Regions from separate parts of the Clostridium senegalense genome, predicted to be linked through region 3. Evidence: riboswitches for the same ligand, from Rfam matches in the RefSeq annotation. Region 3 holds a riboswitch; each other region holds the start of a gene.
The links. Region 3 has a riboswitch for thiamine pyrophosphate ahead of thiS (sulfur carrier protein ThiS). Riboswitches for the same ligand answer to the same signal wherever they lie in the genome.
Positions count from the first base shown of each region.

Region 1: it holds a riboswitch for thiamine pyrophosphate, as region 3 does, so the genes downstream of both, tenA (thiaminase II) here and thiS (sulfur carrier protein ThiS) in region 3, are expected to answer to the same signal.
Region 2: it holds a riboswitch for thiamine pyrophosphate, as region 3 does, so the genes downstream of both, thiD (bifunctional hydroxymethylpyrimidine kinase/phosphomethylpyrimidine kinase) here and thiS (sulfur carrier protein ThiS) in region 3, are expected to answer to the same signal.

Region 1 is NZ_JAHLNC010000001.1:958,028-965,473, forward strand. It holds gene KQI36_RS04510 (energy-coupling factor transporter transmembrane component T family protein) at 29-859, opposite strand; gene KQI36_RS04515 (ABC transporter ATP-binding protein) at 859-2,562, opposite strand; gene KQI36_RS04520 (ECF-type riboflavin transporter substrate-binding protein) at 2,664-3,221, opposite strand; gene thiT (energy-coupled thiamine transporter ThiT) at 3,438-4,031, opposite strand; gene tenA (thiaminase II) at 4,130-4,789, opposite strand; TPP riboswitch at 4,910-5,011, opposite strand; gene trmB (tRNA (guanosine(46)-N7)-methyltransferase TrmB) at 5,421-6,074, opposite strand; gene KQI36_RS04540 (DUF1846 domain-containing protein) at 6,326-7,446, opposite strand, start outside.
Region 2 is NZ_JAHLNC010000008.1:21,743-29,188, forward strand. It holds gene KQI36_RS13200 (hypothetical protein) at 1-52, shown strand, start outside; gene thiE (thiamine phosphate synthase) at 101-736, opposite strand; gene thiM (hydroxyethylthiazole kinase) at 729-1,529, opposite strand; gene thiD (bifunctional hydroxymethylpyrimidine kinase/phosphomethylpyrimidine kinase) at 1,540-2,325, opposite strand; TPP riboswitch at 2,381-2,490, opposite strand; gene KQI36_RS13220 (helicase C-terminal domain-containing protein) at 2,618-4,969, shown strand; gene KQI36_RS13225 (hypothetical protein) at 5,265-5,462, shown strand; gene KQI36_RS13230 (hypothetical protein) at 5,698-5,892, shown strand; gene carB (carbamoyl-phosphate synthase large subunit) at 6,105-7,446, opposite strand, start outside.
Region 3 is NZ_JAHLNC010000010.1:114,057-121,502, forward strand. It holds gene thiC (phosphomethylpyrimidine synthase ThiC) at 1-1,058, opposite strand, end outside; gene thiH (2-iminoacetate synthase ThiH) at 1,070-2,179, opposite strand; gene KQI36_RS15465 (thiazole synthase) at 2,179-2,946, opposite strand; gene thiF (sulfur carrier protein ThiS adenylyltransferase ThiF) at 2,960-3,763, opposite strand; gene thiS (sulfur carrier protein ThiS) at 3,764-3,955, opposite strand; TPP riboswitch at 4,089-4,192, opposite strand; gene KQI36_RS15480 (alpha/beta hydrolase family protein) at 4,291-4,701, opposite strand; gene KQI36_RS15485 (GNAT family N-acetyltransferase) at 5,018-5,461, shown strand; gene KQI36_RS15490 (Na+/H+ antiporter family protein) at 6,148-7,446, opposite strand, start outside.

The sequences.
Region 1 (7,446 bases), on a different contig from region 3:
ATAAATATATTTTTTAAAATTTGAAATTCTATATGAATGGATTATAAAATCTACTATTATTTTTTAGTATAAAGTATAATGATAAAATAAATAATCCTGTTGCTAGAATTAAAGCTATATAATCATTTTTTCTAAAATCTCTTGCATTATACCATGTACGTTTTTTCATTTTTCCAAAAGCTCTTAACTCCATAGCTGCACTTATAGTATCTATTCTATCTAAACTTGAAAATATTAAAGGCATAAGTATAGATGCTGAATTTTTTATTCTTTTGCTTAATTTTTCTTTTTTAGACATGTCTATTCCTCTTGCTTGTTGTGCAAAAGAAATATCTTTATAATCCCTTTGAATATCTGGTATATATCTTAAGGCTATTGCAACTGAATAAGATATACGATAATTAACACCTATTTTATTTAAGGAAGCTGCAAATTCACTTGGATCTGTAGCTAGTATAAATAAAAGTGCTACTGGTATTACGGAAAAATACTTTATTGTTATATTAAATTGATAAAATAATTGTTCTAATGTTAAAGAATAATTACCTAGCATATGAAATAATACATGTTTGGTTTTGTATATTTCTACACCTTGATAAGGTGAGAATATAAATATAGCTATATTATTAAGTAGTAGAAAAAATAATATAAAGTATATTATTATTGCCACATTTTTAAATTTCAACTTAGACATTTTAAAAATAACTATACTTAAAACAAACATAACTACTAAAACTCTAGTATCATACGTTAACATAGATGCTAAGGCCCATAATATAAAAAATATAAGTTTTGTAGCTCCCGTCAAGTTATGTATTATTGAGTCTTTATTTATATAAGACAGCATCGTATCACTCATTATTTTCTTTCCCCCCTATCTTCTTCAATAAATCTTTCAATAAACTTTTTAGGATTATCAATATTAGATTTTAATGCCAATTTTTGCAAAGATGTTTCTTTAAGATTAGCTGCCTCTATTATCCTGTGATCAGTTAAAATATTCATTGATAAATCATCAGCAATCTTCTCTCCCTGTGATAGAACTATAGCTTTGTTGCTATACTCCAACATTAGATGCATATCATGAGTAATCATTATAATAGTTACTCCCTTTTTATTTAATTCTAATAAAAACTCCATAATCTCATTATAATGTTTGAAATCTTGTCCAGCAGTTGGTTCATCTAATATTATTATTTCTGGATTTAAAACTAAAATTGATGCTATTGTAACACGTTTTTTTTGACCAAAACTCAATGCAGATATTGGCCAATTTCTATACTCATATAATCCACAAATCTTTAAGGTTTTATATACTCTTTCTTCTATTTCTTCTTTACCTATTCCTCTAACTTTAAGTCCTAATGCAACCTCATCAAATATCATAGTTTTAGATATCATTTGATTGGGATTTTGCATTACCATACCTATTTTTTCTGCTCTTTCTTTTATCGTGTTTTTTTCTATATCTATACCATCAAAAAATATTTTTCCAGTAGTTGGTTTATAAAATCCACATATAAGCTTAGAAATAGTGGATTTCCCTGCTCCATTTTTTCCTACTATACTAACCATATCTCCTTTATATATACTAAATGACACATCTTTCAATATTTGTTTTTCTTCATTATATTGAAATGAAACATTCTGAAGTTCTAGTATAGATTTATTTTTTTCTTTTTTCTTTTTATCTACTGAATTAAGGTACCAACTATTTAATTTTTCTTTACATTCATTTATATCTATTATTTCTACATTTTTAGCGTTCATTTCCTCGGTAATATGACATCCTGCATATTTAAGAGCAGTTATATATAAAGGTTCTCTTATTCCATTTTCAATTAAAATATTTGAAGCTAAGAGTTTATTTGGTGTGGTGTCTTCCATTATTACACCATCATTCATAATTATTATTCTATCAACATCACAATGTAGTACATCTTCTAATCTATGTTCTATTATTAAAACTGTTTTATTAGTTTCCTTCTGTATTTTATCTATAAGTTCAATAGATGTTTTTCCTGATGCTGGATCTAAACTTGCTAAAGGCTCATCAAAGAGTAATATATCTACATCATCGATAATAGCTCCTGCTAATGTTACTCTTTGCTTTTGACCACCAGATAAATTATGTGGTGATGAATACAGATGACTATTTATGTCAACTAATCTAGATACATTTTCAACTTTATCTTTCATATTTTTTTTCATAACACAATAATTTTCTAATTTAAAAGCTATATCTTCTCCAACTGTTAATCCAATAAATTGGCTATCTGGATCTTGTAGTACTGTTCCAACCATTGTAGATATTTCAAAAATACTTAATTCATTGGCTTCTTTACCTTTAATTTTTAAACTTCCTGTAGTTTCTGCTTTATATGAAAAAGGAATTAAGCCATTTATACAATTTGAAAGTGTGCTTTTACCACATCCTGAAGGTCCTACTATAAGAACTTTTTCTCCTTCATATATAGTTAAATTTATATTTTTTAATGTAGGTTTAGCCTGAACTATATATTGAACTGAAAAATCCTTAAATTCTAGAATTGGTTTTTTCATATATTGTCCTCCTTTTTTAATCTATACAATAACTTTCTATTATTTTTATGAAATATTGATTTTCCCAATTAAAATACCGGAGTTGTTTCTCCGGTATACTTTTAGTATTCTTTATCTAGACTACCTTTTTTTGTTCTAGTTTTAGCATAATTGTTTATAAGGATAGTTCCTAATATTCCAACTGTAATTGTATTAGATACTCCCCCTATAGCACCTTGTAAAAAAACCTTATTAGAAGGCTCTGCATATATTAAAATATCTAGACCTGGTGCAACTAATCCCCATGCTATAATATTGGATATAATTTGTACAATATTAAAAACAGTAATTTGTTTTTTTCCAAAAATACCTTCATCAATCTTAATTTTTTTACAACACACGCCTATAATAAACCCCATAATAGCAGAGGCTATAACCCAACTTATCCAAGGTGAACCATAGAAGATTATATCTTTTAATCCATGACCTATAAGACCGATTAAAAATCCTGCTAAAGGACCGTACAATACGGACATTAATGCTAAAAATGCATAAGCAGTTTCTATATTTGTATTTGGTATACCTGTTGGTATTGACCCAAAACGACCTAATATCATAAATACGGCAGATCCAATTCCAACAGCTACAATTGTTTTAATTGGTAATGTATTACGCTTCATCTTTATCTCTCCAAACATTTAATACAAATAAAATTTCATATTATCTTAAATTATAATTTCATAATTATACACCGTTAAATATAAAATTAAACAAGCTAAAAGTCAAGTGGCATATTAAAATTAAATATAAAAAAGCTATCTTAAAATGTTTTTTATTTTAAGATAGCTTTAAATTTATTTATGAAAAATATATTAGATTTCAAATATAAACCAAACTTATACTGGTTTAGCTATTTTGCTAAATCTTTTTATTGGTAAAACTGCCATTAAACCAACTGTTAATAGTCCTTCTACCCCTGCACTACTTATATTATAAATAAATGAGTATAACCAAACATTCATTCCATCAGGTGCATATTGTCCAAAAAATACTGCTCCTGACACTATATTTACAAGTACACTTAGGGACACTGATAGTAAACAGCCTCCAATTAAATTTAACTTTTTACTGCTTCCAAAAGTTCCAGCAAGTCCTAATGCCATTGTTGAAAGCACATAATCTAATAAAAACTGTGCTGGATGCACTACCGTTGCTCCATTTAACAGTTTTAAAAGTCCAAAAATCATACCACCTGTAAGTCCCACTCTTCTTCCATATAATATAGATAAAAGCATTACAGGCAACATAGAAAATAAACTAATTCCACCACCTTGAGGATATTTTATAAATTGTATCAAATAAAGTACAAATGATATTGCACTAAACATAGCTGTAATAACCATAGTTCTTATATTGAATTTTTCTTTTCTTAAATCTATAAAATACATAATCATTAAAATTACACTAAGTATTGTAACTAATATAACCATTACCATGCTCCTTTTGATTTTAATATAAATATCAATCACTAATTAAATTTGAAAAGAAGAAAATTTTTCACTTATATACCAGCATAACATAACCAAATCTACATATCTTGATTTGCCATGTTCCAAAACTCCATTTCATACAGACTACATTTTACAAATATGTCTTTTAGCCTTTCTTTTTCTTTTTCATTTAAATCATTACAAATTTTATTTACATACTCTAACCATACATCTGTAAAATCATTAAAGTCTTTAGAAGAATATTCTTCAATCCAAGGTCTATAAAAGTTTTTCTCTAAATTATCTTTATAATTTTCTAATAAATACTTACCTATATAATTGTAACTCCAAGTACATGGTAGTGTTGCAATAGCTATTTCTTTTATATTCCCTGTTAATGCTATTGACTTCATATAACTTGTATAATTTATTGTAGCAATGTTATACTCCATTTTTTCAACATCCTCTATCTTATAACCATGATCTGTTAAATATTTTATATGAACTGCTGTCTCATCTTCCATAGTTCCCTTAGTTGAACTATAAAAAAACTTCATTTCTTCCATAGTATCAGCTTTTACAACCCCTACACAAAACACTTTTGCATATTCCTTAAGGTATAAATAATCTTGTATAAGATATTTCATAAATTTATTTTTATCCAATGTTCCCTTAGCTAAATTACATATAAATGGATGTTCTTTATATCCTTCCCATATTTCCTTTGAACTTGAATATAAATAATCTGTAAACTTCATAAAACTCCCCCTAATTTTAATATTAAAAATTTTCCAAACACAATAAAAGCTATACCCAACTTGGATATAGCTTTTTATACTTAAATACAAAACTATAAAATTTGCACAAAACTAAAACTTTTCGTTTTAATAACGCTTTCCTACGCTGGTATTATCCAATTTCAGGTTCAAGGGTTAGTATATGTATACCTCTCAGCTTTAATAGCACCCCTAGCTAATTATATTATTCTCTTTTCAATATTCATTATAAAACAAATATATTAAAATATCTACATTTATACTAAATATTCTTAATTAATATTAATTTCTTTTTATCTATTATAGTGTTCCAAATTAAATTTTAAACTTATTTATTTATCAATAACTAACAGGTTGTTTTAGTTAAGAGTTAAGAGTGAACAGTTGTGTTTATTACTACTCACTTCGTTCCTAGTAATTCTCGACGTATCTTTTTATAAATTTGCAAAGCAAACTATAATGATAGATTTTTAAAAATCATTTTCAGAAAGTGTTTGCTACTTTCATCCTAAATTCATAATTCATAAATCCTAATTCTTAACTAACTATATTTGTACTTATTTTTCTCAACTGATAACAAAAATTTATCATCGTACATTTATTATGAATTTTATTATAATGTTGCAATTAAAAACTTTGTTTTTATTCCTTGTGCTGTAAACATTTCTTCATGTTCTGTTACTACATTACCTTTAAAATCACTTTTATGTAAATCATAAGTTATGTACTTTATATTAAATTTACACTCTTTAAAATACTCTAATGACTCTTCAAAAAGTTCATCATCATCAGTTTTAAACCATATTTCTCCGCTCTTTTTTAAAAAAGTTTTATATTTATTTAATTGTCTTGTATGTGTTAATCTTCTTTTCTTATGTTTTTCTTTTGGCCAAGGATTACAAAAGTTTATATATATTCTATCGATTTCATCTTTTTCATCTAACATCTCTTCAATAAGTCCAATTTCCTGTGCCATAAGCTTTACATTGTCAACTTTTCTTTCCTTTTTATCAACTGCATTTTCTATATTTCTTTTTGCTAAAACTAAAACTTCATCTTTTATATCTATAGCTATATAATTAATATTTTCATTTTCTGCAGCATGTTCAGCCATAAATGTACCTTTTCCACAACCTAACTCTAAGTATAACGGTTGAATCCTGTTAAAGCTTTCCTTCCATTTTCCTTTATATTCACTAGGTTTAGCAACAAAAAAATCACAACTTTCTAATTCAGGTCTAGCCCATGGCTTTCTTCTCATTCTCATATTAAATCACTCCATATCTTACAATATATCTTTATATTTTTAATACAAATCACTAGACTTTATTATACATAAAGCCTTTAATTGTATCAATCATAGTTAAGTTTTAACATATAGTTTTTACTTATAAAATTTCAATTCATAATTTAAATTTAATTTTTTATATAGCTATCTTATCTTTAGACATAATAAAAGGGTAATCCCTTTTATTATATTATTTTATTTTGAGATTACCCTATAAAAATATATTCTATTTAATTGTAATAAAGATTTTCTGATGGATATTCTGGGTCACAAGTTATATCTATTCCAATTTTTCTAAATGTCTGTTCATCATTTTTATTTAGTATTGTAGTTGAATGTGCTTGACATCCTTTAAGCATTGGTAATTTTGCCATAGCAACTTGAGCCATAGGATTTGTAGCTGCACAAATACTAAGTGCTATTAATATTTCTTCACATGTTAATGCTGTGTTTTTACTACCTAATGTTTTAGATTTTAAGTTTATTATTGGCTCCAATATAACTGGTGATATTAAATGTATTTCATCTGATATGTTAGCAAAATGTTTAATAGCATTTAGTACTACTGCTGCTGTTGCATCCATAACATTTGAACTTTTACCTGTTAATATAGTTCCATCTTCAAGTTCTAAAGCTACTGCTGGGCATATTTCATTTTTTGCACAGTTTTCTTTAAGTTTTGCTGAATGCTCTCTCGCTGGCATTACAACTTTTCTATCTTGCTCTTTTAAATTAAGTTCTTCCATTATAAGTTTCACTCTTTGGAAAGTCTCTTTATCTGCATAACCTTTTTTATAATCACATGCTGTTTTAAAGTATCTTCTAATAATTTCTTGCTGAGATGCTTCTTTTACTACATCATCATCTATTATTCCGTATCCAACTCTATTAACTCCCATATCTGTTGGAGATTTATAAACAGCCTCTTCCCCAGTTATTTTTTCTATAATTCTTCTTAAAACTGGGAAACTTTCTATATCACGGTTATAGTTTACTGCTACTTTTCCATAAGCATCAAAATGGAATGAATCTATCATATTTACATCTTTCAAGTCTGCTGTAGCAGCCTCATAAGCTATATTAAGAGGGTGTTTTAGAGGTACATTCCAAACTGGGAATGTTTCAAACTTCGAATATCCTGCTACATTACCTCTTTTATACTCATGGTATAACTGACTAAGACATGTTGCAAGCTTTCCACTTCCTGGTCCTGGTGCTGTAACAACTACTATTGGTTTACTTGTTTCAATGTATGGATTTTGTCCATATCCTTCATCACTAACTATAGTATCTACATCTGTTGGATATCCTTTTGTAGATTTATGCTTATATACTTTTATTCCTCTACGTT
Region 2 (7,446 bases), on a different contig from region 3:
TGATGATGATTGTTGTGGTTGCAATAACTGTTGGGATTGCGACTGGTGTTAATAGAAAATATATTGGGAAAGGGTTTTTAAATCCTTTCCCTTTAATTTTTTACTTTAAATATTTATTACATTCATTTAAAAGAATATTAGCTGCTTTTTTAACATCTTCATTTGCCAATATAGATGATACAACTGCTATACCATCAATTCCTATATTTAATACTTCAGAAGAGTTTTCAAAATTTATGCCCCCTATAGCTACTATTGGAATTGATACATTATCAACTATTTCTTTTAAATTATTTAAATTTACACTAATAGCATCTTTCTTTACATTTGTAGGATACATAGCACCTATCCCTAAATAATCAGCACCATCTTTAACCGCCTTTATAGCTTCCTCCTTGTTTGATGCAGATATTCCAAGTATCATATCATTCCCGATTATCTTTCTTACAGACTTAGCATCTATATCATTTTGACCTATATGAACACCTTGTGCATTTATTGCTAAAGCTATATCAACTCTATCATTTACTATAAGTGGTATTGAATATTTATCTGTAACAGATTTAACCTCTAATGCATATTTTAAAAAATCTTTTCCACTACAATTTTTTTCTCTAATTTGAACTAAAGTCACTCCACCTAAAATAGCATCTTCAACTGCTTGTTTTAAATCTCTACCTTTTAAAACATCTCTATCTGTAACTAAATATAATTTATAATCTATATTTCTATTCAAAAACAACATCCCCTAACTCTAAATCATTTTTATTTAATAAATATATATTATCTATAATTTTTACTTTTAAAGTACCAGTTCCCTCATTATTTTTTAAACTTTTTACTGCTTTTTCACCACATATCCCCATAGATAATGTTCCTAGGAATCCAGCAGTGAAACTATCCTTTGTAACCCCTAAGTAAGCTCCAATTAAAGATGCTGTCATACATCCAGTACCTGTTACTTTACTCATAAGTTTATGTCCATTTTTTATAGTATATATATTATCTTTATAACAAACTAAATCTTCTTTTCCTGTAATTACAATTGTACATCCTAATTTTTTTGAAAGTTTACACCCAATATATTTTCCATCCTTCATATCTTCATTAGAATCTACACCTTTTATTTTTGCACTATCACCTATTAATGTTTTAATTTCTCCCATATTTCCCTTTATAACAGAAAACTTAACCATTTCTATAAGCTTTTCAACAAATTTTACTCTTTCTTTTGTAGCACCTACACCTACTGGATCTAAAACTATTGGTACCTTTAATTTATTTGCTATTTGTCCAGCTTTAATAGCTATATTCATCATAGAATTATCCATAGTCCCTATATTTAAAACTAATGCTGAGGAAAACTTCAAAATATCTTCTAGTTCCTCCTCGTTAAAACTCATAAGTGGTGATCCACCTATTGCTAATGTTATATTAGCGCAATCATTTATTGTGACCATATTAGTTATATGATACACTAGTGGGGTTTTTTCTCTTAATTCTTCTAAATAGTTATATATTGAATTCATAATATCTCCTCTATTTATAAAATTTATAAAAATGATTTACTGGACCACTTCCATGCCCAACATCAAAACTTTTCTTTATCGCTTCTGTTATGTACTCTTTTGCATACTTTACTGCCTCTTCAACATCATAACCATTAGCTAAATTACTTGCTATTGCAGAAGAAAGAGTACATCCTGTTCCATGTGTATTTTTACTATCTATTCTTTCTTTTTCTAAAATTATTGTAGAGTCTTTGCTCATAAGTAAATCAGTAGCTTTTCCTTTTAGATGACCACCTTTTACAAGTACGTATTCTGGTCCCATATCTAATATTTTTAAAGCAGCCTGCTCCATTTCATTTAAATTATTTATTTTCATATCGCATATAACTTCTGCTTCTCTTAAATTAGGCGTTACTATTTTTGCAATTGGAAAAAGTTCTTCTATAAGTGCTCTTTTAGATTCCATTTTTAAAAGATCATAACCAGTTGTAGAGACCATAACCGGATCAACTACTATATTTTTTGCATCATAAAATCTTAACTTTTCTCCTATTTTTCTTATAATTTTTTCATTAGAAACCATTCCTATCTTAGTAGCAGATACTTCTATATCATCAAATATAGCTTCAATCTGAGATTCTACAATGTCTGCTGGTATATCATGTATAGCTTTCACACCTAATGTATTTTGGGCTGTAACTGCTGTTATAACACTCATACCAAAAGTTCTATTAGCAGAAAAAGCTTTTAAGTCTGCTTGTATTCCTGCACCTCCACCACTATCTGATCCTGCTATTGTAAGTACTTTTTTCATTTTTAACACTCCTTTTAAAAAAATAATGCTCTTTACCTAACACTGGTAAAGAGCATATAAATATCTACTTTAGGTATCCTACGCTGGCATTATCCAGATCAGGTTATAGGTCGAAGTGGCAACAACTTCCTCTCAGCCAATGCATTAGCTCCCTTTAAAATATTCTTATTTTTTGAAATCTTTCTCATATATAACTATAATAAATATTTTCCATATTGTAAAGCTTATATACTTTGTTAAAATATATATAATAGATTATTTTAAATTTATAAATAAGGAATGAGGTTTGATTTTGAATAAAGATTGTATTGATGCTAAACTTTCAGTTAGAAGTTTAGTAGAATTTGTTTATAGATATGGTGATTTAAATAATGAATTTGCTTCTTCCAACTCTGCTATTGAAGGCACAAAAATTCATAAAACAGTTCAAAAAGAATATGAACAAGAACATAAAGAAAAAGATGAAGTATTTTCTAAGGAAGTCCCTATTAAGGATACTTTTAATTATAAGAATTTAAATATTTATTTAGAAGGAAGAATAGATGGTGTTATATCTAAAGATAATTATGGAGAAATATTAGAAATAAAAAGTACTTCAAGAGATATACTTTCAATTGAATCCTATAATAATCTACATATAGCTCAAGCAAAAATATATGGTTATATGTATTGTAAACTCTATAATCTTAAAGATATATCAATTAAAATTATTTATGTTAATAGAGATACTCTTCAATCAAAAGATTTTGTAGAAAACATCTCTATAGATAGTCTACATGATTTTTTTTATTCTACTATTGAAAAATATTATAAATTCTTAATTTTAGACTATAATTTCAAAAAACTAAGAGATTCTTCCATAAAAAATTTAACATTTCCTTTTAAGGAATATAGACCACACCAACGTGAATTGTCTGTAGCGGTATATAAAACTATAAAACATAATAAAAAACTTTTCTTAGAAGCACCTACTGGAATTGGTAAAACTATATCTACTTTATTTCCTTCTATAAAAGCACTAGGTGAAAAGCTTGGCAATAGAATTTTTTACTTAACTGCTAAAGGCAGTACTAAAGATATAGCAGAAAAAACTATAACCCTTTTAAGAGAGCAAAATCTTAAAATTAAAACTTTAACTTTGACTGCAAAAGAAAAAATATGTTTTCAAGAAACTGCAAACTGTGATCCTAACCTTTGTAAATTTGCTAAAGGTCACTACGATAGAGCTAACAAGGCTATTTTAGACATTATAACCAATGAAGAAAATATAAATAAAGACATAGTGTGTCAATATGCCAATAAACATAATGTATGTCCTTTCGAAATTTCTCTTGACTTAATAAGTTATTGTGACTTAATAATATGTGATTATAATTATGTTTTTGATATGAAAGTTTCTCTTAAAACATATTTTAATGAAAAGAAAAATGAAAATATAATACTTGTGGATGAAGCACATAACTTAGTTGAACGAGCCAGAGACATGTATTCATCATCACTTTTGAAAAGTGAATTTTTAAACTTAAAAAAACTTATAAAAAATGAAGATTATTCTCTTTACAAAAAATTAGACAAGGTAAATAATCTTATGATTGAAATTAGAAAATATAATGAGGAAACTAATTTTTATATATTTGAAAAAGTACCACCTGAACTTATAAAGTATTTAGGAATTGCTTTTGACAGTATGGCTAATTATCTTACAAAGGATAATATCAAATTTAAAGATAATGTATTAGATTTATACTTTAAAATTAATGATTTTTTAAAGATATATGACATTTTTGATGATAATTATATTTGTTACAGCGAAGGAGCTGGCTCTGAACTTAACATAAACCTATTTTGTATAAATCCAAGTTCAGCATTAAAAACACCTTTTAAAAATGCAATATCTACAATATTATTTTCAGCAACATTATCACCTATGAACTACTATAAAGAATTATTATCTTTTGAAGATGGTGATTACAATATAACCTTACCTTCTCCCTTTAATATAGACAATAGAGAAGTTATTATAGCTAATGATGTTTCTACTAAATATGCAAAAAGACAATCAAACTATAATAGAGTTTGTATTTATATAGATAATGTTTTAAACTCTAAAAAAGGAAACTACATGGTGTTTTTTCCATCATATCAATATATGAAAGATATATATAAAATAATGACTGAAGAATTTAATTACACCAATATACTACTTCAAGAATCATCTATGACTGAAAATGATAGATTAGAATTTTTAAGCAAATTTAATGAAAATAATGTTGTTGGTTTTTGCGTACTTGGCGGAGTATTTGCAGAAGGTATTGATTTAAAAGGTGATAAGTTAATAGGTTCTATTATAGTCGGTGTAGGACTCCCTAAAATCTCCTTAAGACAAAACTTAATAAAAAATCATTTTGATGATACAAAAGGAGTTGGATTTCATTATGCGTATACATTTCCTGGAATAAATAAAATAATCCAAGCGGCTGGAAGAGTTATTCGAAATGATACTGACAAAGGAATTATATTTTTAATAGATGAACGATTTTCCACTGAACTATATCAAAACCTTTTTCCAAAGCACTTCTTTCCTCAAAAAATAGTAAATAATCCTTCTTCTGCAAAAAACATAATAAAAAAATTTTTTATTTAATAAATTAACAAGCTATAGAGTTATAATCTTAACACTTAGCTTGTTTTTTATTAAATATATCTCACATACACTTTCACTTTTCATTCAATTCAAAATCCTTATAATAATTTCTCTATTTATACGATTTCATATAGTAAAATCAACGTTTATAGGTACTCATAAAGTTTAAATTTTCAGACACAAAAATTTGTTTACATGCATTAATTTTTACGTTATTATGATATAGGCAATCGCCCAAATCAACTAGGCTTAATTAAAAATTTATACTTTATTTTAATATACTGGAGGAACCTTTATGAACTTTACATTTTTTAAAATTATACATTTTACTTCACTTTTAGGTATAATATTAAGTTTTTTATTAATTATTTTAGAATCATTTAATTGTTTTACATTATCTCACAATCAAGTAGTATTATTTACATTATTATTTATAGCTTCTTTTGGTGGATTAGTTTTTAATAATATTAATACTACTCTATCTGATAATTAATATATAAATTTAATTTTATATATAGAAAAACTGTCTTAGGATAAATCTAAAATTTTATCTTAATACAGTTTTTTTATTTCTTTAAATTTAGTTATTAATTTTCACATAAAAGAAAACATTTACAGACGTAAAAAATTAAGTTATTATTGTATAGGGAATATTTTAAATTTCTTTTTGCAACATAATTCTTAACATATTAATTTATAAAATTACATAAATATAGGGGGATGTTTCCATGATTTTAAACTTTTCAAAAATAGTTCGCTTTCTTTCAATTTTAGGTGTAATAATTACCTTTTTAATAGTTACTTTTGAAGCCTGTAACTTATTTGTTTTATCTAAAAATCAAATAGAATTATATACACTATTATTCATAATGTCATTCTTTGGCTTAGTTGTTAGCGATTTCAAAAGATCTAAAATTAAATAATCATATCTATAATAATTTTAGCTTAAAATAAGGGGTTGTCGAAAAATGATTAAAAATCATTATGGATATTTCTACGTTCAAAAAATGGTGAAAAAATTCAAATAAGCTATTCATTAATCATATATTAAGCAAATTACACATAAAAAGGAAGCTATCGCTCCTTTAACCTTTAGTTAATTTTGCAACAGCCCCTTCTAGCTTTAAATTTTATTTTAATTTATGCTTACTATATCAAAAACCTGTAAAAATTCTTTTTTAATATTTTCTTTTTCAACTTCTACCATTGCTCTTAGTGTATCAAGTGCTGTTATTACTCCTATACCCTTTTCTATAGCTTCTCTTCTTATTATAAAGCCATCTCTACTAGCTTTATTTCCCTTTGTAGGTGTATTAATTACTAAATCTACTTTTCCTTCTCTTATTGTATCTAGTATATTATTTTCCCCTTCTTTTATCTTATTGACTTTACAAGCTTTAATTCCATTTTCCTTTAATATATTATATGTTCCATCAGTGGATAAAAACTTATATCCTAAATTATTCATCTCCTTAGCTATTTGTAAAAACTCCGCTTTATCATTATCATTTACTGTTGCTAAAATCATACCCTTATCTTTTTTCATATACATATTCGCTGCTATAAAACCTTTGTATAACGCCTCTTTTATGTTATTGCCTATTCCTAAAACCTCTCCTGTAGATTTCATTTCTGGTCCTAAGCTTATTTCAACATTCGGAAGTTTTTGCGTTGAAAATACAGGCACTTTAACTGTTACAATTTTAGGTTCTTTATATATGTCTACCCCATATTTTAAGTTAGACAATTTTTCCCCAAGCATAACCTTGGTGGCAAGTTCCACTATTGGAACATTACTTACTTTGCTTATATATGGAACAGTTCTACTTGCACGAGGATTTACTTCAATTACATATAGATTGTTTTTAAACTCTATAAATTGGATATTTATCATACCATGTACACCAATTGCTAATGCAAGTTTTTTAGTATATTCTAAAACCTTATCTTTAATTTCTTTGGTTATATTTTGACTTGGATACATAGTTATACTATCTCCAGAGTGAACTCCAGCTCTTTCCAAATGTTCCATAACTCCTGGAATCAGCACATCTTCACCATCACATATTGCATCTACTTCAATTTCACGTCCTAACATATATTTATCTATAAGTACAGGATTTTTGCTATCTGATATAAATGCATTTTCTAAATAATATTTTAATTCATTTTCATTATATGTTATTTCCATACCTTGTCCACCAAGAACATATGATGGTCTTACAAGCACTGGATATTCTAATAATTCAGCTTCTTTTAAACCTTCTTTTACAGACCATACTGCTTTTCCTTTTGGTCTTTGTATGTTAAGTTTTTCTAAAAGTTCTTCAAATTTTTCTCTATCTTCTGCCATATCTATTTGTTCTGCAGTTGTACCTAATATCTTAATATTCTTTTCCTTTAAGAATCCTGCAAGTTTAATAGCTGTCTGTCCTCCAAACTGAAGTATTACTCCATATGGATTTTCTTTATCAATT
Region 3 (7,446 bases):
GCTGCTATTTTAGTTGAAATTATACCTTCTTTCATATCTTCTATATTAGGTAATCTTAAATGCTCTGCTGGTGTAACATAACATAAAAAATCTGCTCCTGCCGCTGCTGCTATAGCTCCACCAATTGCTGAAGTAATATGGTCATAACCTGGTGCTATATCTGTTACTAGTGGTCCTAAAACATAAAATGGAGCATCATAACAAAGTTTTTTCTCTAAAAGCACATTTGTTTTAATTTCATCTAATGTCATGTGTCCAGGACCTTCAATTATAACTTGTACATTTCTTTCCCATGCTCTTAGTGTAAGTTCTCCTAATGTTATTAACTCCTTGATTTGAACCGCATCAGTAGAATCTGCATTACATCCTGGTCGGCATCCATCTCCAAGACTTAAAGTAACATCATACTCTTCACAAATGTCTAATAATCTATCATAATATTCATAAAATGGATTTTCTTTATTATTAACTTCCATCCATGCAAATAATAATGAGCCACCTCTTGAAACAATATTAGTTAATCTTTTATTTCTTTTAAATGTATCAGCTGCTTCTTTATTTAATCCAGCGTGGATTGTAACAAAATCTGCACCATCTTTAGCATGTTTTTCAACAACATCTAAAAATTCTTTCGCTGTTATTTCATCTAATTCCTTATCATAAAAACCAATGGCATCATAAATTGGCACTGTTCCTATAATAGCTGGTGAATACTCTACAAGATTTCTTCTAAATTCAGCAGTTTTTCCATAGTTAGAAAGATCCATTATAGACTCTGCCTTCATCTCTATTGCTTTTTTTACCTTTTCCATTTCTTTTTCTATAAAGTAACAATCCTTTGATATTCCTAGATTAACATTTATTTTTGTTTTCATTCCTTTTCCTATACCCTCAGGACTTAAAGATTTATGATTTTTATTAGCTGGAATTACTACTTGTCCTTTAGCAATTAAATCTCTTAGAGCTTGTACATCTATCTGTTCTTTTTTTGCTACTATTTCCATTTCTTTTGTAATTATGCCTTTTTTAGCTGCATCCATTTGTGTTGTATAATTCATTTTTATTCCCCCTAAATTCTTTCCCAATCTTTTAAAATTGGTTGATACCCTAATCCCTTTATCATTTTTTTCACATCTTCTGTACTACTTTGGTCACTTATTAAAAATTGTGATTCCCCTTTGCCCTTTGTGTCTTTACAGTGTCCTCCCACTTCTGTTAATACGCCAGCTGACATTTTATTAACTCCTAGTGGAATCAATTTTTCTCTAAAACCTGCTGATTCTCTTGTAGATATATTTATAACTGAGTTATTATGAAATAATCTTAATGCTAAAATACACTGAACTAAGTTTTTATCACTTACTGGATATATATCATGAAAAGTTCCAGCATGAGGACGTATTCTTGGTGCCGAAAAAGCTACATCTACTCCTGGGTAATTATCTTTAATATATTTTCCATGTAATGCTGTTAAAAACACTTCTTTTCTAAAATCATTTAATCCTAACAGTGCACTTACACTTATATTTCTCATACCTGCTTTTGCACCTCTTTCTGGTGCATCAAGCCTAAAATTATAATTTCTTTTTGGACCACCTAAATGTACTTTCTTGTATATTTCTCTATCATATACTTCTTGGTAAACTGTTAATCCATCAGCACCTGCCTCTATAGCTTTTTTATAATCTTCTTCACTTAATGGTTGTACTTCTAATGTAATTGAAGGAAAATAATCCTTAAGTACTTTTATTGCATCTACTAAATATTCTATTGGTGTATCTTTAGGACTTTCACCAGTTAAAAGAATTATATGTTTAAACCCTTCTTCAGCTATAGCCTTCGCTTCTTTTTCTATTTCTTCCATAGTTAACTTTGCTCTTAAAATATTGTTATCATGATTGTAAGAACAATAAACACATCTGTTAACACACATATTAGCAATATATAATGGTGTATATAAAAGAACGGTTTTTCCAAAATACCTATTAGATATTTCATGAGCTTTTTGAGCCATTTCTTCCAGATATTTTTCACCTTTAGGCGATATTATGTTTAAAAAATCCTCTTCATTTAATTTGTTTTTGTATATAGACCTTTTTATATCTTCCTCTGTAACCCTATTAAAATAATCTTCAAAATTAAATTTTTCGTATTTTTCTATAACCTCTAAAAATGACATTACTCTAAAAATCCAGTTAAAGGTGATGATGCGTTTCCAAATTTAGATACAACACCAGCTTTAGCCAAATATGCTTCCCTTCCAGCTTCTACAGCTTTTTTAAAGGCACTTGCCATAAGAATAGGGTTATTGCTTGATGATATTGCAGTATTTAAAAGAACTGCACTAGCTCCCAACTCCATTGCTTCACAAGCATGAGAAGGTAAACCAATACCTGCATCTACAATCACTGGTTTATTTAATTCATCTATCATTATTTCTATCAATTCTTTTGTTTTTAAACCTCTATTGGTTCCGATAGGCGCCCCTAATGGCATAACAGCTTCCGCACCTGCTTCTATCATTCGTTTTGCCATTGCTAAGTCAGGATTCATATACGGTAAAACTACAAAACCTTCTTTAGCTAATATTTCTATAGCTTTTAAAGTTTCTAAATTATCTGGCAAAAGATACTTTGAATCGTTTATTACCTCTATTTTAATCCAGTTTCCACATCCCATAGCTTTTGCAAGTCTAGCAATCCTCACTGCTTCTTCTGCATTTCTTGCCCCTGATGTATTTGGTAGCAATACCATATCTTTAGGTATATGATTTATTACATTTTCTTCTTTATCATCAAAATTTATTCGTCTTACTGCCATAGTAATTACTTGAGCTTCTGAACTTTTAACTATTTCAGGAATAATAGAATTTGATGCATACTTACCTGTTCCAATAAATAATCTAGAATTTAACCCTTTTCCGCCAATTATAAATTTATCATTCACAACATTTCCCCCTCTACACTTCACTGTCACCTAATAATATTCTCACTGCCATATTTGCCATATGACCTCCAGCTATACTTACTCTTGGAGCCATAAGACCTGAACCTTCTTTTGCCTCATTTTCTCCATCTCCACAAACATAAAATCTACTATTAATCTTTTTAGTAATTATAGAATTAGATGAAAAGCTACCTGCCATTCCATTTCCACTGATAATATATTTATTTGTATCAAGTAAAATAGCATTTACAAGCTCTGCTTTACACTTTGCATTATCAAAAGCTTCTATAACAACATCACAATCTTTAAATGTATAAATAGCATTGTCTTTATCTAAATATCTATCTACAACTTCCACTAAAATATAGGGATTAATTTCTTTAATAATTTCTTTAATTGCATCAGTTTTTTTCATCCCTATATGCCTTATATAATATTGTTGTCTATTTAAATTACTTGGCTCTACTACATCAAAATCTACTAATACTAACCTTCCGACTCCTATTCTTGCTAAAAATATTGCTATATTAGAACCAAGTCCACCTAATCCTGCAACACCTACTACTGACTTCTTTAGTTTTTCAAATACACCTTTTGTATGTCTAGAAATCATTAGTGTTTCTAGTTCTTCTTTTTTTGGTTTTTCACCCTTTTTTATAAAAGTCAATTCATCTTTATCTTTTAAAATCTTATCTTCTTTTATTGGAAACCCGTTTATAATTACCATATCTGAATTAGGATACATTTTTCCTTTTATATTATTTATAGATACATTTTCACTTATTTCAAAGCTTCTTCCATTCACCTTAATAAGCATTTATCCCCCTCCAACAAAAGCAACTATTTCTATTTTGTCATCTTCTTTTAATACTGTTTTATCGTATTCTTCCTTAGGTAATATTTTTAAATTCAGTTCAACAACAATTTTATCTGCATTAAGATCTAAATCTTTTATCATTTCACTAACTGAAAAGCTTTCATAATTCTTTTCTTTACCGTTTACAAGCACACTATTCCTCCTTTCTAAAATCATCTTAATAAAGCTACTATGGGGTTTTGCTATGTTTTTTGCATATAAAAAGAGCTTACCAACCGGTAAGCTCTTATGAAAATATATGTTATAATTTTATTTCAAATTTAAATATTTTCCTATCTTACTTCCCTACGTTGGTGTTAACCATATCAGGTTCAAAGGGTCGAAACTTAAAATTCCTCTCAGCCACTATTGGCTCCCCTAGCAAATCTTTATTAAGTTAAGTTCATTATACATCTACAAAACTATATTGTAAATACTTGTTTATTTATATATACAATTCCAATTAAAGCTATTGCACTTAAAAAATACTACATTCGTTTCACAAAAAAATTTCTAATAAGGCTAACATATTCCTCATAATTAACTAAACTAAGTTCCCCATGTCCCATTTTTTTAACTATATATAAATGACTATTTGAAATAGTGTTATGCAGTTCTTCTGCTGATTTTTTCATAATCTTTAACTCTTTTTCTCCAACAATAATTAGAACCTTAGCTTTTGTATTTTTAATTGTATTTTTCAATATATAATTTCCATTACTTAATGTAATATTAACTAAAGATTCTTTTGTTATATTTAAACTATCCTTATAATAACGTTCAAACATTTCTTCAGGAACATTTAGTATTTTTCCTTGTAATTTTGAAAACCATTTTTTCTTTATTAAACCATAAAACATTTTGTAAGTTGGTACTGCTAAAAATTTTCCATAGACCACCAAGATAATCCTCCACCGTGTAAAAATATTATGGTAGGTAATTCCCTATTTCCAAATTCCTTGAATTTCATTTTAATCTCCTATCAATCAATATAAACATTAAATGTATTACTTTAAAATTCCTTATATTAACATAAATATAGATTACACTATTTCACATTTAATTTAAACATATAAAAACTATTAATTAAAATAAACTGTTAACTAACAGTAGAATATTAATTTCAAATTTATTTTATTTGTAAAAATTGTTGTATTTACAAAATTATGTTATAATATTTTAAATATTTATTAAGAAACAGAGGGTAAGAATAAAATGAAAAATTTAGTTATATTAGAAATGAAAAAACATATGCTTGATCAATGTGTTGATTTATTTATAAACACATTTTCTAAAGAACCATGGAATGATGTTTACGACTCAAGAGATCCAGTAGTTAATTTCTTCAATAATCACTTTAATAATAACTACTTTCTAGGTTATGTAGCTATGTTAGATGACAAAATTGTAGCATTAAGTGTTGGTATGAAAAAGCCATGGATAGAAGGTATGGAATATTATATTGACCAATTTTGTGTTAGTTATGAAATGCAGGGAAAAGGTATTGGAAGTTGGTTCATGAAAGAAATAGAAAAAAATATTAAAAATCAAGGAATGAACGGAATGATATTAAATACCGAAAAAGGTTATCCAGCACAAAAGTTTTATGAGAAAAATGATTTTAAAATAATTGATGATTTAATAGTTTTTGGTAAATAATAATATTTTTTATATCTTTAAGTAGTATGTTGAATTAGATAAAACTTAGGTTTGGGAGTAAATATCAAGTAAAGATTAATATCTAAGTATAACACCGTAACAAATGGGACAGGCACGACAAATGTAGCACCATAAAATAAAACAAACTCTTTGAATGTAACTTCCATAAACAAAAAGGGTTAGCCAGTCCCTAAAGCAGTTAAGAGTTAATAAGTAATAGTTAAAAGTTGAGGTGGAAACTGGATTAAATCCAGTTTCTTTTTAATTTAATATAGTAAAATCTAAATTTAGGATATAAAACTAAGCTAAGATTATTATTTAAATGTAGCACCGTAACAAGAAGGACAGGCGTACCAAAGTATATTTTCCGTAAGTTATTTTGTGAGTGAAATCAATGGTTTAGCAATAAAACTTATAGAAATTGAAACCGGTCCTAAAAAAGTAGCATAGCTACGTAGATGTTTGGGACCGACTTTGAGTAGTATTGAAGATAAGCTAGAATCATCAAAAGCATCTATCCTAAAGCATGGTAAAATAGACCTTAACGCGTCTGTCCCTCTTGTAATGGAGGTAGAACTTTGAATAGTTGATTGTTTATGATTTTTATCTAGTTGAAGGTTAAAACTTGTTAATAAATTTGAATTAAATTTTCAGCTTATATCCCTATAATATAATTTTTCCCTATATTAAAAAATCAAAGCAGCTACTAACCCAAATATAAATAGTGGTATGTTATAGTGAAGGAATGTTGGCACGCAGGTATCCCAAATGTGGTCATGTTGGGAATCTATATTAAGTCCAGATGTTGGCCCAAGAGTGCTATCTGATGCTGGCGACCCTGCATCTCCTAATGCTCCTGCAACTCCAATTAATATAATTATAGATAAAGGACTAAAACCTAATTTAAGTCCTAATGGACAGTATATGGTTGCTAGAATTGGAATAGTTCCGAAAGAACTTCCTATTCCCATAGTTATAAGAAGTCCTACTAAAAGCATTAGTAATGCTCCAAGAAATTGACTTTGTCCTACTAATACGACTATAGAATTAACAAATGATTCTATAGCACCTGTTTCTCTTAATACATTTCCATATCCAGCAGCTACAAGCATTACAAAGGCTATAAAACCCATGATTTTAATTCCACCGTTCATCAAATTATCAATTTCATTAAATTTAATAGTTCTTGTTACAATTAAAACTATAATTGCACATAACCCACCTAATGGTAGCGACCCTGTCAAAATCTGAACCATAAAAGCTACTATAGCAGACATTAATACAGTCCAGTGAATCTTTGTCATTTTTGTATCTTCATTATCATTTGAAAACTCTTCTAAATTTACATTTTTATATTCTCTAGGTTTTCTATAGGTAAAAAATATAGCTATTAAAAGTCCAATAATCATAGCCACTCCTGGTATCCACATTACTTTACTTACCATGCCAGTTGTAACTTCTATATTGTTAGCTATCATTTGATCTCTTATAATATTTTGAAATATAAGTCCAAATCCTAATGGTATCGCTATATATGGAGCTTTCAATCCAAATGTTAAAGCGCAGGCAACAGCTCTTCTATCAATTTTCAATTTATTCATAATAGGTATAAGTGCTGGAATTAAGATTGGTATAAAGGCTATATGTACTGGAATAAGATTTTGAGAAAAACAAGCTATAACTGCTATAATTAATATAAAAGTAAACTTGTTTTCTTTAACTACCTTAGATATTTTTTTAGCTAGTATAGTTGAAAGACCTGTTTTATTTACTGTTACAGCCAAAGCTCCTAACAATAAATAACTAAGGGCTGTTTCAGAATTTCCACCCATTCCGTCTATTAATAAGGACATAGTTTGTCCCACACTTAGATTTGCTGTAATTCCAGCAACTATAGCTGAAATTAACAATGACAGTATTACATTTAATTTTAAAAGGCATAAAATTATCATTACTGTAATAGATATGATAACAGGATTAAATAA